One region of the Allobosea sp. GW822-FHT03F07 genome, then DNA from elsewhere that is predicted to be linked to it. Evidence: predicted binding sites of a transcription regulator. Region 1 holds the regulator's gene; the other holds the start of a gene.
What was found. The regulator HrcA, encoded in region 1, represses chaperone genes, less so after heat shock. The targets are predictions, from matches to a motif close to GTTAGCACTCNCNNNNNGNGAGTGCTAAC.

Region 1 (6,502 bases):
GCGTCTGCGTGGCCGAGCGGGCATAGATCAGGTCGAAGGAATAGCGCTCGAAATATTTTCGCGCGATCGCGACGGCGTCGAGCGCTTCCTGCGTCGAATGCATCCGCCCCAGCGCCTTGAGGTCGGCGTCGTTCAGTGCCTGCACGCCGAGCGAAACCCGGTTCACACCGGCCGCCCGGAAATCGCGGAAGCGCCCGGCCTCGACGCTGGTCGGGTTGGCTTCCAGCGAGACCTCACAATTGGGGTCGACCGCCCAGAACTCGCCGATCGCATCGAGGATCGCGCCGACGGTGCGGCCCGCCATCAGGGAGGGCGTGCCGCCACCGAAGAAGATCGAGGACACAGTGCGGCCGGGTGCGAGCGCGGCCCGGTGCGCCAGCTCGCGCCGGAACGCCGCGACATAGCGGGCCTGATCGGGCGGCTGCAGGCGGACATGGCTGTTGAAGTCACAATAGGGGCATTTGGCCAGGCAGAACGGCCAATGCACATAGACCGCGAAGCCCGCATCCGCTGTGGGATGTAGGATCGCGGCAGGCCGCTTGCTCAGGGCGGCCCCGGTTGTCATGTGGGTTTCCGCAAGCAGGCCGCCGCCAGCAACGTGAAGGCGCGCGCGCGATGGGAGAGGGCCTCGCCCGCCCCCGCCTTTTCGGCAGTGGTCATCTCGCCGAAAGTCTTCTCGAAGCCATCCGGCTTGAAGATCGGAGTGTAGCCGAAGCCCTTGTCGCCGCGCGGCTCGTCGACGATCGTGCCAAAGACACGGCCCTCGAACAACTCCTCATGTCCGTCCGGCCAGGCGATCACCAAGGCCGAGACGAAATGCGCCCGGCGCCTCTCGGGCGCAGTCGCGCCGCGCTTGGCCATCTCGGCGAGAACGCGCGCCATGGCAGGCTTGAAGTCCTTGCCCGGCCCGGCCCAGTTCGCCGAGAACAGGCCGGGCGCGCCGTCCAGCGCATCGACGCAGATGCCGGAATCGTCGGCGAGTGCCGGCAGGCCGCTGGCCTTGGCCGCAGCATGAGCCTTGATGGCGGCGTTCTCAGCGAACATGTGGCCGGTCTCATCGGGCTCGGGCAGGCCGAGCTCGCCGGCCGAGACGAGCTCGATCCCGTAGGGCGCCATCAGCTCGCGCATCTCGACGAGCTTGCCCTTGTTATGGGTCGCGAGAACGACCTTGCCGGAGAGGAGGCGATGCCCGCTCATCTCAGGCCACCGCAGCCTTCTGTAGCGTGACGAGCTTGCCGACCCCGCCCTTGGCGAGCTTGAGCAGCGCCATCAGCTCCTCCTCCGAGAAAGGCGCGCCCTCGGCCGTGCCCTGCACCTCGACGAGGCCGCCCGAGCCGGTAATGACGAAATTCGCATCGGTCTGGGCGCCGGAATCCTCGACATAGTCGAGGTCGAGTACCGGGTTGCCGGCGACGATGCCGCAGGAAATCGCCGCGACATGGTCCTTGAGCGGGTTCGAGCCCTTCAGCATGGAGCGGCCCTCCATCCATTTCAGCGCATCGTGCAGTGCGACCCAGGCGCCGGTGATCGAGGCGGTGCGCGTGCCGCCATCCGCCTGGATGACGTCGCAGTCGACGACGATCTGGCGCTCGCCGATCGCGGTCAGGTCGACCACGGCGCGCAAGGACCGTCCGACGAGGCGCTGGATCTCCTGGGTGCGGCCCGATGGCTTGCCCGAGGTGACCTCGCGGCGCGTGCGCTCATGGGTGGCGCGCGGCAGCATCGAATATTCGGCGGTGACCCAGCCCTTGCCGGTGCCGCGTAGCCACGGCGGGCCCTTCTCCTCGACGGTCGCGGCGCAGAGCACCTTGGTCTCGCCGAAGGTCACCATGCAGGAGCCCTCCGCATAGCGCACGACGCCGCGTTCGAGCGTCACCTTGCGCATTTCGTCTGCGCCGCGTTTGGAGGGTCGCATGGGAAGATCCTGATTGTCCTGGGTCGGCGGCTTGTAGGCGGTTGCGCGAGGGGCGGCAAGGTTGGGGGCTTGGTTCCCTGCGTCGTCATGGTCGGGCTTGTCCCGACCATCCACGTCTTTGTCTGGCGAGGCCTGTGTTCAAGACGTGCTCGCCACAAGGGCGAGCACGACGGAAAGGCCGCGCCCCTTCTTGCCTCTTGATCCTTTGAAGGCCAGAGCGGACAATAACCCGCATGTCGAACCCGTCTTTCCGGCTGAAATGAGCGCCCACACGCCGCGTCCCGAATCCCCCAGCGGGTTGATCGAGACCGACCAGCGATCGCGCGAGATCTTCCGCCAGATCGTCGATGGCTATCTCACCACCGGCGAGCCGGTCGGCTCGCGCAACATCGCCCGTCTGCTGCCGATGTCGCTGTCGCCTGCGACTGTGCGCAACGTCATGACCGATCTCGAACTGGCCGGGCTGATCTATGCGCCGCACACCTCGGCGGGGCGCCTTCCAACGGAGAGGGGGCTGCGCTTCTTCGTCGATGCGATGATGGAAGTCGGCAACCTGACCGCCGACGAGCGCACCCGCATCGAGGCACAGATGAAGGCGGCCGCGACCGGGCGGACGCTCGACGGCACGCTGACCGAGGCCTCGGCATTGCTCTCGGGCCTGTCGCGCGGCGCCGGCGTCGTCGTCACCACCAAGGCCAATGCGCGCCTCAAGCACATCGAGTTCGTGAGGCTCGATCCGGCGCGGGCGCTGGTCGTGCTGGTCGCCGATGACGGCACGGTCGAGAACCGCCTGCTGACTCTGCCCGCCGGCTTGCCGGCTTCGGCGCTGACGGAAGCCGCGAATTTCCTCAACGCCCGCATCATGGGCAAGACGCTCGGCGAAGTACGGGACGAGATCGCCCGGCATCGCGCCCAGATGGAGCAGGAACTCGACGCGCTGACCGCACGCCTGGTCGAGAGCGGCATCGCGACCTCCTCGGGGCCGAGTTCCGATCGCCACCTGATCGTGCGCGGCCAGGCCAATCTGCTTGAGGATCTGAAGGCGCAGGAGGATCTCGAGCGCATCCGCCTGCTCTTCGGCGACCTGGAAACGCAGACCGACGTCATCGACCTCCTGTCGCGCGCCGAGGCCGGCGACGGCGTCCGCATCTTCATCGGCTCCGAGAACAAGCTATTCTCGATGTCCGGTTCCTCGATGGTGGCGGCCCCCTTCCGCGACGCCGAGCAGCGCATCGTCGGCGTCGTCGGCATCATCGGCCCGACGCGGCTGAACTATGCCCGCATCGTGCCGATGGTCGACTATACGGCGAAGGTCGTCGGCCGGCTACTCGATAGCGGGCGCTGACGAGGCCGCTTCGCCCGGTTCTCAGGCGCTCAGTGCCACCGGCGGAACGCAAGCCTCGCAAACCGCCGCGACATGGCGGTGGTCGGTGCCGCAGCAGCCGCCGAGGATGCGCATCGTCGGGAAGTTGCGCCTGAGCGCCTGATAGCGGTGGCCGAGATCGACCGGATCGCCCTCGTCCAGCGTCTCCGACTCGTCCAGCTCCGCATGGCTGCGCGTCGAGGCATTGGCGCGGATGCCATGCACGCGCTGCACCCAGGTCTCGCCGGCCTCCAGAGCATGCTGGAAATGCGTCGGATGGGCGCAGTTGATCATGTAGTAGAGCGGCGCGCCGCTGGTCTCGTCGTCGACGATCTCGACCGCCTCGCGCAGGGATCGGCCACTGGCCAGCCGCCCGTCCGTCTCGACCGTGAAGGAGATGGCGCAGGGCATGCCATGCGCCTTCGCGGCCTCCGCGATGCCGATCGCCTCCTCGACGGTGTTCATCGTATAGGCCGCGACCATGTCGGCTTGCGACTCGGCGAAGCTGGCGATCTGCTCGCTGTGATAATCCTGCGCCGTCCTCGCATCCATGAAGCCGGCCTTGTAGCCGTCGCCGCGCGGCCCGATCGCCCCCGAGATCACGCAGGGCATCGACGGCGTCTCCCAGCGGGCGCGCAGCCCAGCCAGAAGCGCGACCGAAGCCTGGTTCGCTGCCTTCAGAGCGTCAGCCCCGTAGCCGAGCTTCTCGCCCCAGTCGCGATTGGCCCGCCAGGTCGCGCTGTCGAGCACGAAGCCGACGCCGCGGCCCTTCGCGATCGCCAGATACTTTTCGTAGTAGGCGGTCAGATGAGCCCTGCCGTCCTCGGTCGCCAGCAGGACGAACGAGGCGAAATGCGGCAGTTCGAGCCCCTCATGAAAGATCAGGGTGGTTTCCATGCCGCCGTCGCTGAGGAAGAGCCCGCCATGCATCTGTGGAAGGGCGTGGCGATATTTGGCGTAGGAAGGCTTGGCCATGAATGTCGCTCCCGAATTGTTGACACCCGCCCCGGCGTTTTGCCTTCCGGCGGGAACGCGCCGGTTATCTCCAATGCCGCCCCGAGCGGCTAGAAAGCTCGTGGTACGGCTTGGTCTCGCGCCCAAAAAGTGTCTTGAATCCAGTGTCTTGAGTCGACCGTGGCGTGTCGAAGGCCTCTCGTGCTAGGCTTCCCGCAAGGAAAAACCACACCGGCGGTACAGTTTTTCGGAGGTCCTGCCATGAGCAAGGGCATCGCGACGCGCGACCGCATCCTCGCCATTGCCGAGGCCGGCGTCCTGGCCAAGGGTTTCGGCGCGACCTCGATCGAGGAGGTCATCGTCGAGGCGGGCATCACCAAGAGCGGCTTCTTCTATCATTTCCGTGACAAGAACGAACTCGCCCGCGAAATGCTCAAGCGCTATGTCGCGAGCAACGACCAGCTCTTTGACGACATCTTCGCCCGCGGTCGCGAGCTCTCCGAGGATCCGCTGCAGGCCTTCCTGATCTCGCTCAAGCTCCTCGCCGAGGTGATGTCCGACCTGCCGAACGGCCATCCCGGCTGCCTGATCGCCAGCATCTGCTATCAGGAGCGCCTTTTCGACCGCGAGGTGCGCGAACTGACCGCCCAATCGGTCCGCAGCTGGAACGCCCGCTTCCGGAGCATTTTTGGCGAGATTGCCGCGGTCCACCCGCCGCGCGAGCCGGTCGATCTCGACGACCTCGCCGATATGCTCTCCTGCGTCGTCGATGGCGGCATCATCATGTCGAAGACGCTGGGCGATCCGAGCCGCCTGACCCGGCAGGTGCTGGCCTTCCGCAGCTTCGTCAAGCTGCTGTTCTCGGAGCCCGCGCGGACCTCCTAGCTCCGGCCGCAGCGCCGCGCTCCTTCGCGCCGGACAGCCGGATTTGGCATCGCTGCCGGATCGCGCTACCTGTCCCGGCAACACGGCGTCCGCCGCAAGATTCCGCAGTCCAAGGCTTTATCCGATGACCGATACCCTTCCCGACCGCCTCTCCTCGAACCCGAACAGCCCCTACTACAACGAGGAACTGCTCGCCCGGGACATCGGCGTGCGCTTCAAGGGCGTCGAGAAGACCAATGTCGAGGAATACTGCGTCAGCGAGGGGTGGGTGCGCCTCACCGCCGGAAACGCCAAGGATCGCTTCGGCAATCCGATGACGGTGAAGCTCAAGGGCGAGGTCGAGCCCTATTTCCGCCAGGCGCAGACCGAGGGCTGAGCGCCGGGCTCAGGCCAGCGCCTTGTAGAAGAAGGTCGAGCCGCAATCGCGGCCGTCCGGCATCAGCGCATAGCGCGGGATGGTGCCGACCTCCGTCCAGCCAAGCCGCTGATAAAGCCGCCGCGCCGCGCCGTTCTCGTCGGTGTCGAGCACCAACAGGTCGCGCTTGGCCTGCCGCGCGGCGGCTTCGGCCGCCTGCATCAGCGCCTCGCCGAGCCCGCGCCGACGTGCGCGCGAATGCACTAGAACTTTGGCGATCTCGGCGCGATGCGGCTGGTTCGGCTTGCCGATGAGCTGCAACTGGGCGGTGCCGACGATTTCGTTGCCATCGCGCGCGGCGAAGAGGATCGTGCGGCCCGCCTCGACCTCGGCCGCGACGCTGCTCCAGAACGCCGCGTAGTCAGCGTGCGTGTTCCAGTCCATGAAGCCGACCGAGGCGCCGTTGGCGACGCAGTCGCGCAGGATCTCGGTCAGCGCGGGGATGGCGGCGCGCGCGGCCTCTGTGTCGAGCGTGTCGATGGCGTGTGTCGAAGTCATCAGGCATTGTCCGGAAAGCTGCCGCGGCTGGCGGCGAGGATGACGGCGTAGCGCACCGGGGCGGCGCTACGGTTACGATAGGCGATCCTGCCGCGCAGATGCATCTGCAGGCAGTCCCCGGTGGAGAGCGGATGCACGGTTTCGCCGAGCGTCACCTCGAGCGCGCCCTCCAGCACCCAGATTTGCTGGTCGAGCGGTGGCGCCCCGCTCGCGCTGTCGAGTTCGACATGCGCGCCCGCCGGCAGGACCACCTCGACGACCTCGAAACCGGAGCCGGTGCCGTGCGGCGAGACGTTGCGGCGCAGATAGCCGCTGGCTGGATCGCGCCAGACGGCCTGTTCCGCCCGCCGCGCCAAGGGGCCGCCGCCGGCACTTTCTTCCAGTAGCGCCGAAAGCGTCAGCCCGAGCCCCGAGCCCAATCGCACGAGGAGGGCTGCGGTTGGGCTCGATTCGCCGCGTTCGACGCGCGAGA
Region 2 (6,502 bases), on a different contig from region 1:
GCGATCCTGACCACACGGCTCCTCCATTCGATGCGGCGCGACGGCATTTCCAAGGGCATCGTCACCCTGTGCATCGGCGGCGGCCAGGGCATTGCGCTCGCACTCGAAGCACTGTGATTGCGCAAGCATCTCCATGAGTTCGGGCGAGGTGCTGCACGAGATACCCAGCCCTAGCGCGAGCCAATGGGCGGTTGGCTTTGCGCCGGACAGCCGTGCCGCTTGGATCGTCTATGGCTCACGTCTTGTGATGTATGGCATCCAGCTATGAAGGAGCTCCACAGGGTCCTTGGAAATTCGCCCTATCCGCAATCGTCGCCCGTCCTGCGAGCCAGAACTCGCGTGAGCGGACTTGTCAGGATTCGGAATGGTTCGGGATCTGACTTTATGCACCCGGCTGCGAAAGTCGGCTTCCAGGCCAGTAGCCAATGTCTGCAACTGGCGCCTTCAGGCGGTGGCGCTGATGCCGTCGACGGCGCGAAGGCGAGCCATGGCAAAATCCGTGAACGCCCTGATCACGGGACGCATGTACCGCACCGATGGATAGACCAGGAATGCCTCTGTCGACTTGATATTGTAGCCGGGCAGCACACGAACCAGCCGCCCCGCAGCGAGATCATCAGCCACGAGGGGATGCTGCACTGGCCCGACACCGCGACCGTCGCACAACGAGGCAATCAGCACCTGCGCATTATTCGTCCGCAAAATGGGACTCACGCGTACGCTCAATTCATCATCCTCATGCTGAAGGCTGAGAAGGCACGCAAGACTGGCGTGATCGTCGCCTTTATAACGGCGGCTGTCCTGCTCGTCGGGGCCGCCGCTGCCTATCTCGCGGCCATGCTGGGCGGGCGTCATCGCGATGACGGAATTGACCTCTTCGCCCGTTGACAGGCTTCAGGAGTGCTACGGGAGGGCGGAATGTATCGTCCGCCTTCCTGTCGCTGTGGCCGCCGCGTTGCCCGCCACATCATTTGACAGGGCGACCGCGCGTGAGAACCAAGGTAGAACAGCGTTGCATGAACGCTGTCACACCGATTCGCTATCTCGATGCCCTGAACCCGGCGCAGAGGCGGGCGGTAACGCATGGCGGCGGAGCGGCACCGGCGCCGCCATTGCTGATCATCGCCGGCGCCGGCTCGGGCAAGACCAACACACTGGCGCACCGCGTCGCCCATCTCCTCGTCAGCGGTGCCGACCCGCGCCGCATCCTGCTGATGACCTTTTCCCGGCGCGCCGCCGCCGAGATGTCGAAGCGGGTCGAACGGATTGCGCGCAAGGTGCTCGGCAACGGAGCCGGCGCGCTCGCGGATGCGCTGACATGGGCCGGGACGTTCCACGGCATCGGCGCACGCATCCTGCGCGATCAGGCCGAGCAGCTTGGCCTCGACCCGGCGTTCACCATCCATGACCGCGAGGACGCCGCCGATCAGATGAATCTGGTCCGGCACGAGCTCGGTTTCTCGAAGACTGAGGCGCGCTTTCCGACCAAGGGCACCTGCCTCGCCATCTACTCGCGCTGCGTGAACGCCGAGCAGCCGATCGAGGACGTGCTGGGGCGCTCCTATCCCTGGTGCGTCGCCTGGGCCGCCGAGTTGAAGGAGCTGTTCGCCGCCTATGTCGAAGCCAAGCAGGCGCAGAACGTCCTCGATTACGACGATCTGCTGCTCTACTGGGCCCAGGCCATGACCGTACCCGCGATCGCTGCGAATATCGGCGGTCGCTTCGATCACGTCATGGTCGACGAGTATCAGGACACCAATCGCCTGCAGTCCTCGATCCTGCTCGCGATGAAGCCCGACGGCCGGGGGCTCACCGTCGTCGGCGACGATGCCCAGTCGATCTATTCGTTCAGAGCTGCGACAGTGCGCAACATCCTGGACTTTCCGGCCGCCTTCACACCGGCAGCCGAGGTCGTCACCCTCGACCAGAACTACCGCTCCACCAGCGCCGTTCTCGCAGCCGCCAACGCGGTCATCGACCTCGCCGCGGAACGCTTCACCAAGAACCTTTGGACCGATCGGGCGAGCGGGGCCCGACCCCAACTGGTCCATGTCCGGGACGAGGCCGACCAGGCCCGCTTCATCGCGGAGAAGGTCCTGGAGAATCGCGAGGGCGGCTCGACGCTGAAGCAGCAGGCCGTGCTGTTTCGCGCCTCGCATCACAGCGGCCCGCTCGAAATCGAACTGACGCGGCGGAACATTCCCTTTGTGAAATTCGGCGGCCTGAAGTTTCTCGACGCCGCGCATGTGAAGGACCTGCTCGCCCTGCTGCGCTTCGTCGAGAACCCGCGAGATCGTGTCGCCGGCTTCCGCGTGCTGCAATTGCTGCCCGGTGTCGGGCCGACATCGGCCCAGCGCGTGCTCGATCACGTCGGGACGGCCGCCGATCTCGCCGAAGGGCTGGCCGATGCCCCCGCACCGCCTCGCGCGGGCGACGACTGGTCGGGCTTCGTCGGCGCCGTCACCGAGCTCCGTTCGGGGCGCGCCGGTTGGCCGGCGGAGATCGAGCGGGCGCGGCGATGGTATGAGCCGCATCTCGGGCGCATGCACGAGGATGCTTCGACGCGCCAGGCCGATCTCGTGCAGCTCGAACAGATCGCCGGCGGCTATCCGTCTCGCGAGCGCTTCCTGACCGAGCTGACGCTGGACCCTCCTGACGCCACCAGCGATCAGGCCGGCGTGCCCCTGCTCGACGAGGACTATCTGGTCCTCTCGACGATCCATTCGGCCAAGGGGCAGGAATGGAAGTCGGTCTTCGTGATGAACGTCGTGGATGGCTGCATTCCCTCCGACCTCGGGATTGGCACGTCGGAGGAGATCGAGGAAGAGCGGCGCCTGCTCTATGTCGCTATGACCCGCGCCAAGGATGACCTGAGGCTCCTGGTGCCGCAACGCTTCTTCACGCACGGCCAGTCGTCGACGGGCGACCGCCACGTCTATGCCAACCGCACGCGCTTCATCCCGAACGCGATGCTCGAGCACTTCGAGCGCTGCCAGTGGCCGCAGGCCGTCGCCGATCCAGGCCGATCGGCGAGCTCGGGCCCTAGGATCGACATCCGGGCCCAAATGCGGGGCATGTGGCGATAGCGCGAAACTCCGACGGCTCGGCGATGTCGCGGTTGGTCGCCGTATGACCGATGCCCCTGCGACCTACAACATGTCCGCCGTCAGATGATTTGAGACCGTTTTCGTTTCTCAGGAACGGAGGCTCTGGCTCATCTGGGTTTGAGGCTATGCGGCCTGCAACTGATGCTGCAAGCGTCTTTTCTGGATGGTCAGGCGCTTGATCCTTTCGCGTTCGGTGAGGATGGCCTGGCCACGGCCGAAGTAGACGTCGGCGGGCGTGAGGTTGCCGAGGCTCTCGTGATAGCGGTCGTGATTGTAATGCTCGACGAAGGCGGCGACCTGCCGTTCGAGATCTCCGGGCAGATAGTAATTCTCGAGCAGGATGCGGTTCTTCAGGGTCTGGTTCCAGCGCTCGATCTTGCCCTGCGTCTGGGGATGGTAGGGCGCGCCGCGAACATGCTGCATGCCCTTGCCGTCGAGCCAGGTCGCGAGGTCGGCCGAGATGTAGGACGAGCCGTTGTCGCTCAACAGCCTCGGCCGGTGCGCGACCGTGATCCGGTCGAGCCCCGATGCCGCCAGCGCCAGATCGAGCGTGGCGGTGACGTCGTCGGCGCGCATCGTGGCACAGAGCTTCCAGGCGACGAGATAGCGCGAGAAGTCGTCGAGGACGGTCGAGAGATAGGACCAGCCCCAGCCGGTGATCTTCAGATAGGTGAAGTCGGTCTGCCAAAGCTGGTTGGGCGCCGTCGTCTTGTCCTTGAACTCGGACGCCGCCTTGATGACGGTGTAGGCCGGGCTGGGGGTGAGGTCATGCGCCTTCCAATCTCCTCCTTACTGCAGTCGGAATTCGCCGTTCACCGCACTGAGGTCGGCGGGGCCGATTAGGTCCTTATGAGCCACGGTGATGCGGAACAGCTTGCCGTCGAGTTTGGCCTGCCAGAAGGCGAGGAACTTGTTGAGCTCGGGGAAGCGCGGGGCGAGGTCGTAGTCCTGCCAGACATATTCCTGCAGGATCGCCGGGTGGTCGGGCATCCGGTAGAGAATGCCTGCGGTGGTCAGTCCATAGCCCGCGATCTGGCGGGCGAAGTCGCTTGAAGCCATGCCTTTCCGCTCCGTGGTTACAGCACTGCGATGGCAGCGCATTTTCAACGCGGGCGCAAGCCGAAAGGTTGTGTTTCCGCTGCCTTTTCAGGCTGTTAGCACTCGATCGAAAAAAGTGCTGCCGGCCTCTTGAACTGCGAAATCGGCGAAACCAAATCATCGCGCGGGCGAACGTGCCGCAGGGCGCCGCGGTTCCTCAGCCGCGCCGCCAGGGCGTCGCCTGCTTTGACCTGTGACCGACATGAACGGAGGAACTCATGAAGTTTCGGCCACTACATGACCGCGTCGTCGTGAAGCGCATCGACGCCGAGGAGAAGACCAAGGGCGGGATCATCATCCCCGACACCGCCAAGGAGAAGCCGCAGGAGGGGGAGATCGTCGCCGTCGGGGCAGGCGCCCGCGACGAGCAGGGCAAGCTCGTGCCGCTCGAGGTGAAGGTCGGAGACCGTGTGCTCTTCGGCAAATGGTCGGGCACCGAGGTGAAGATCGACGGCGAGGATCTCCTGATCATGAAGGAGTCCGACATCATGGGGGTCGTCGAGACCACCGCCTCTCTCAAGAAGGCCGCCTGATCGGGGCCTGCTCCCAGTCGCAAATCTGTCCATCAACCTGAAACCTCAAGTCTGAAGGAGTGAGGAATCATGGCTGCGAAAGACGTCAAGTTTTCGCAAGACGCCCGCGAGCGGATGCTGCGCGGCGTCGATACCCTGGCCAACGCTGTGAAGGTGACGCTCGGTCCGAAGGGCCGCAACGTCGTGATCGAGAAGTCGTTCGGCGCGCCGCGCATCACCAAGGACGGCGTCACCGTCGCCAAGGAGATCGAGCTCGCCGACAAGTTCGAGAACATGGGCGCCCAGATGGTGCGCGAAGTGGCCTCGAAGCAGAACGACGCCGCCGGCGACGGCACCACGACCGCCACGGTCCTGGCCCAGGCGATCGTCCGCGAAGGCGCCAAGGCGGTCGCCGCGGGCATCAATCCGATGGACCTGAAACGCGGCATCGATCTCGCCGTCGAGGCGGTGACGAAGTCGCTCGGCGAGCACTCCAAGAAGATCACGGGTTCCGAGGAGGTCGCGCAGGTCGGCACGATCTCGGCCAATGGCGACCGCGCGATCGGCGAGATGATCGCCGAGGCGATGAAGAAGGTCGGCAACGAGGGCGTCATAACGGTCGAGGAAGCCAAGACCGCCGAGACCGAACTCGACGTCGTCGAGGGGATGCAGTTCGACCGCGGCTATCTGTCCCCCTACTTCGTCACCAACTCCGAGAAGATGATCGCGGAGCTCGAGGACCCGTATGTCCTCATCCACGAGAAGAAGCTCTCGGGCCTGCAGACCATGCTGCCGCTGCTGGAGGCCGTGGTGCAGACCGGCAAGCCGCTGCTGATCGTGGCGGAGGATGTCGAGGGCGAGGCTCTCGCCACCCTCGTGGTCAACAAGCTTCGCGGCGGCCTCAAGATCGCCGCGGTGAAGGCGCCGGGCTTCGGCGACCGCCGCAAGGCGATGCTCGAGGACATCGCCATCCTCACCGGCGGCACCGCGATCTCCGAGGATCTCGGCATCAAGCTCGAGAACGTGACGCTCAACATGCTCGGCCGCGCCAAGAAGGTCCGGATCGAGAAGGAGAACACCACGATCGTCGACGGCGCCGGGAAGAAGAAGGAGATCGAGGCCCGGGTCGCGCAGATCAAGGCGCAGATCGAGGAGACCACGTCGGACTACGACCGTGAGAAGCTGCAGGAGCGCCTGGCCAAGCTCGCCGGCGGCGTCGCGGTGATCCGTGTCGGCGGCGCGACCGAGGTCGAGGTCAAGGAGAAGAAGGACCGCGTCGACGACGCCCTGAACGCGACCCGCGCGGCCGTGGAAGAGGGCATCCTGCCGGGCGGCGGCGTCGCCCTGCTGCGCGCCGTCAAGGCTCTGGACGGCCTGAAGGCCGGCAATGACGACCAGAAGACCGGCATCGAGATCGTCCGCAAGGCGATCACCGCCCCGGCTCGACAGATCGTCGACAATGCCGGCGATGACGGCGCGGTCGTGATCGGCAAGCTGCTGGAAGCGGCCGATTACAACCACGGCTACGACGCGCAGACGGGCACCTATGGCGACTTGGTCAGGGCCGGCATCATCGACCCGACTAAGGTCGTGCGCACTGCAATCCAGGACGCGGCATCGGTCGCGGGGCTGCTGATCACCACCGAGGCGATGATCGCGGAGCTTCCGAAGAAGGAAGCTGCAGCGGCAATGCCCACCGGTGGCATGGATTATTGAGCATCGAGGGCGCCGCGGCTTCCGCGGTGCCCTGTCCCAACGCCGCAATCTCCTAGGCATGCCAAGAGG

Region 2: a site for HrcA is predicted at 4,261-4,289, ahead of groES (co-chaperone GroES). Genes of this name have one in related genera too.

Annotation. Positions count from the first base shown of each region.
Region 1 covers NZ_JBXAND010000004.1:86,502-93,003, forward strand. Annotated here, with positions in the region: gene hemW (radical SAM family heme chaperone HemW) at 1-565, opposite strand, end outside; gene rdgB (RdgB/HAM1 family non-canonical purine NTP pyrophosphatase) at 562-1,197, opposite strand; gene rph (ribonuclease PH) at 1,199-1,915, opposite strand; gene hrcA (heat-inducible transcriptional repressor HrcA) at 2,175-3,260, shown strand; gene AC1RMY_RS14260 (homocysteine S-methyltransferase family protein) at 3,282-4,253, opposite strand; gene AC1RMY_RS14265 (TetR/AcrR family transcriptional regulator) at 4,494-5,117, shown strand; gene AC1RMY_RS14270 (DUF3297 family protein) at 5,242-5,493, shown strand; gene AC1RMY_RS14275 (GNAT family N-acetyltransferase) at 5,503-6,030, opposite strand; gene AC1RMY_RS14280 (helix-turn-helix domain-containing protein) at 6,030-6,502, opposite strand, start outside.
Region 2 covers NZ_JBXAND010000001.1:157-6,658, reverse strand. Annotated here, with positions in the region: gene AC1RMY_RS00035 (acetyl-CoA C-acetyltransferase) at 1-117, shown strand, start outside; gene AC1RMY_RS00030 (LysR substrate-binding domain-containing protein) at 445-855, opposite strand; gene AC1RMY_RS00025 (ATP-dependent helicase) at 1,017-3,086, shown strand; partial or broken gene AC1RMY_RS00020 (transposase) at 3,231-3,884, opposite strand; gene AC1RMY_RS00015 (usg protein) at 3,897-4,166, opposite strand; gene groES (co-chaperone GroES) at 4,424-4,738, shown strand; gene groL (chaperonin GroEL) at 4,808-6,433, shown strand.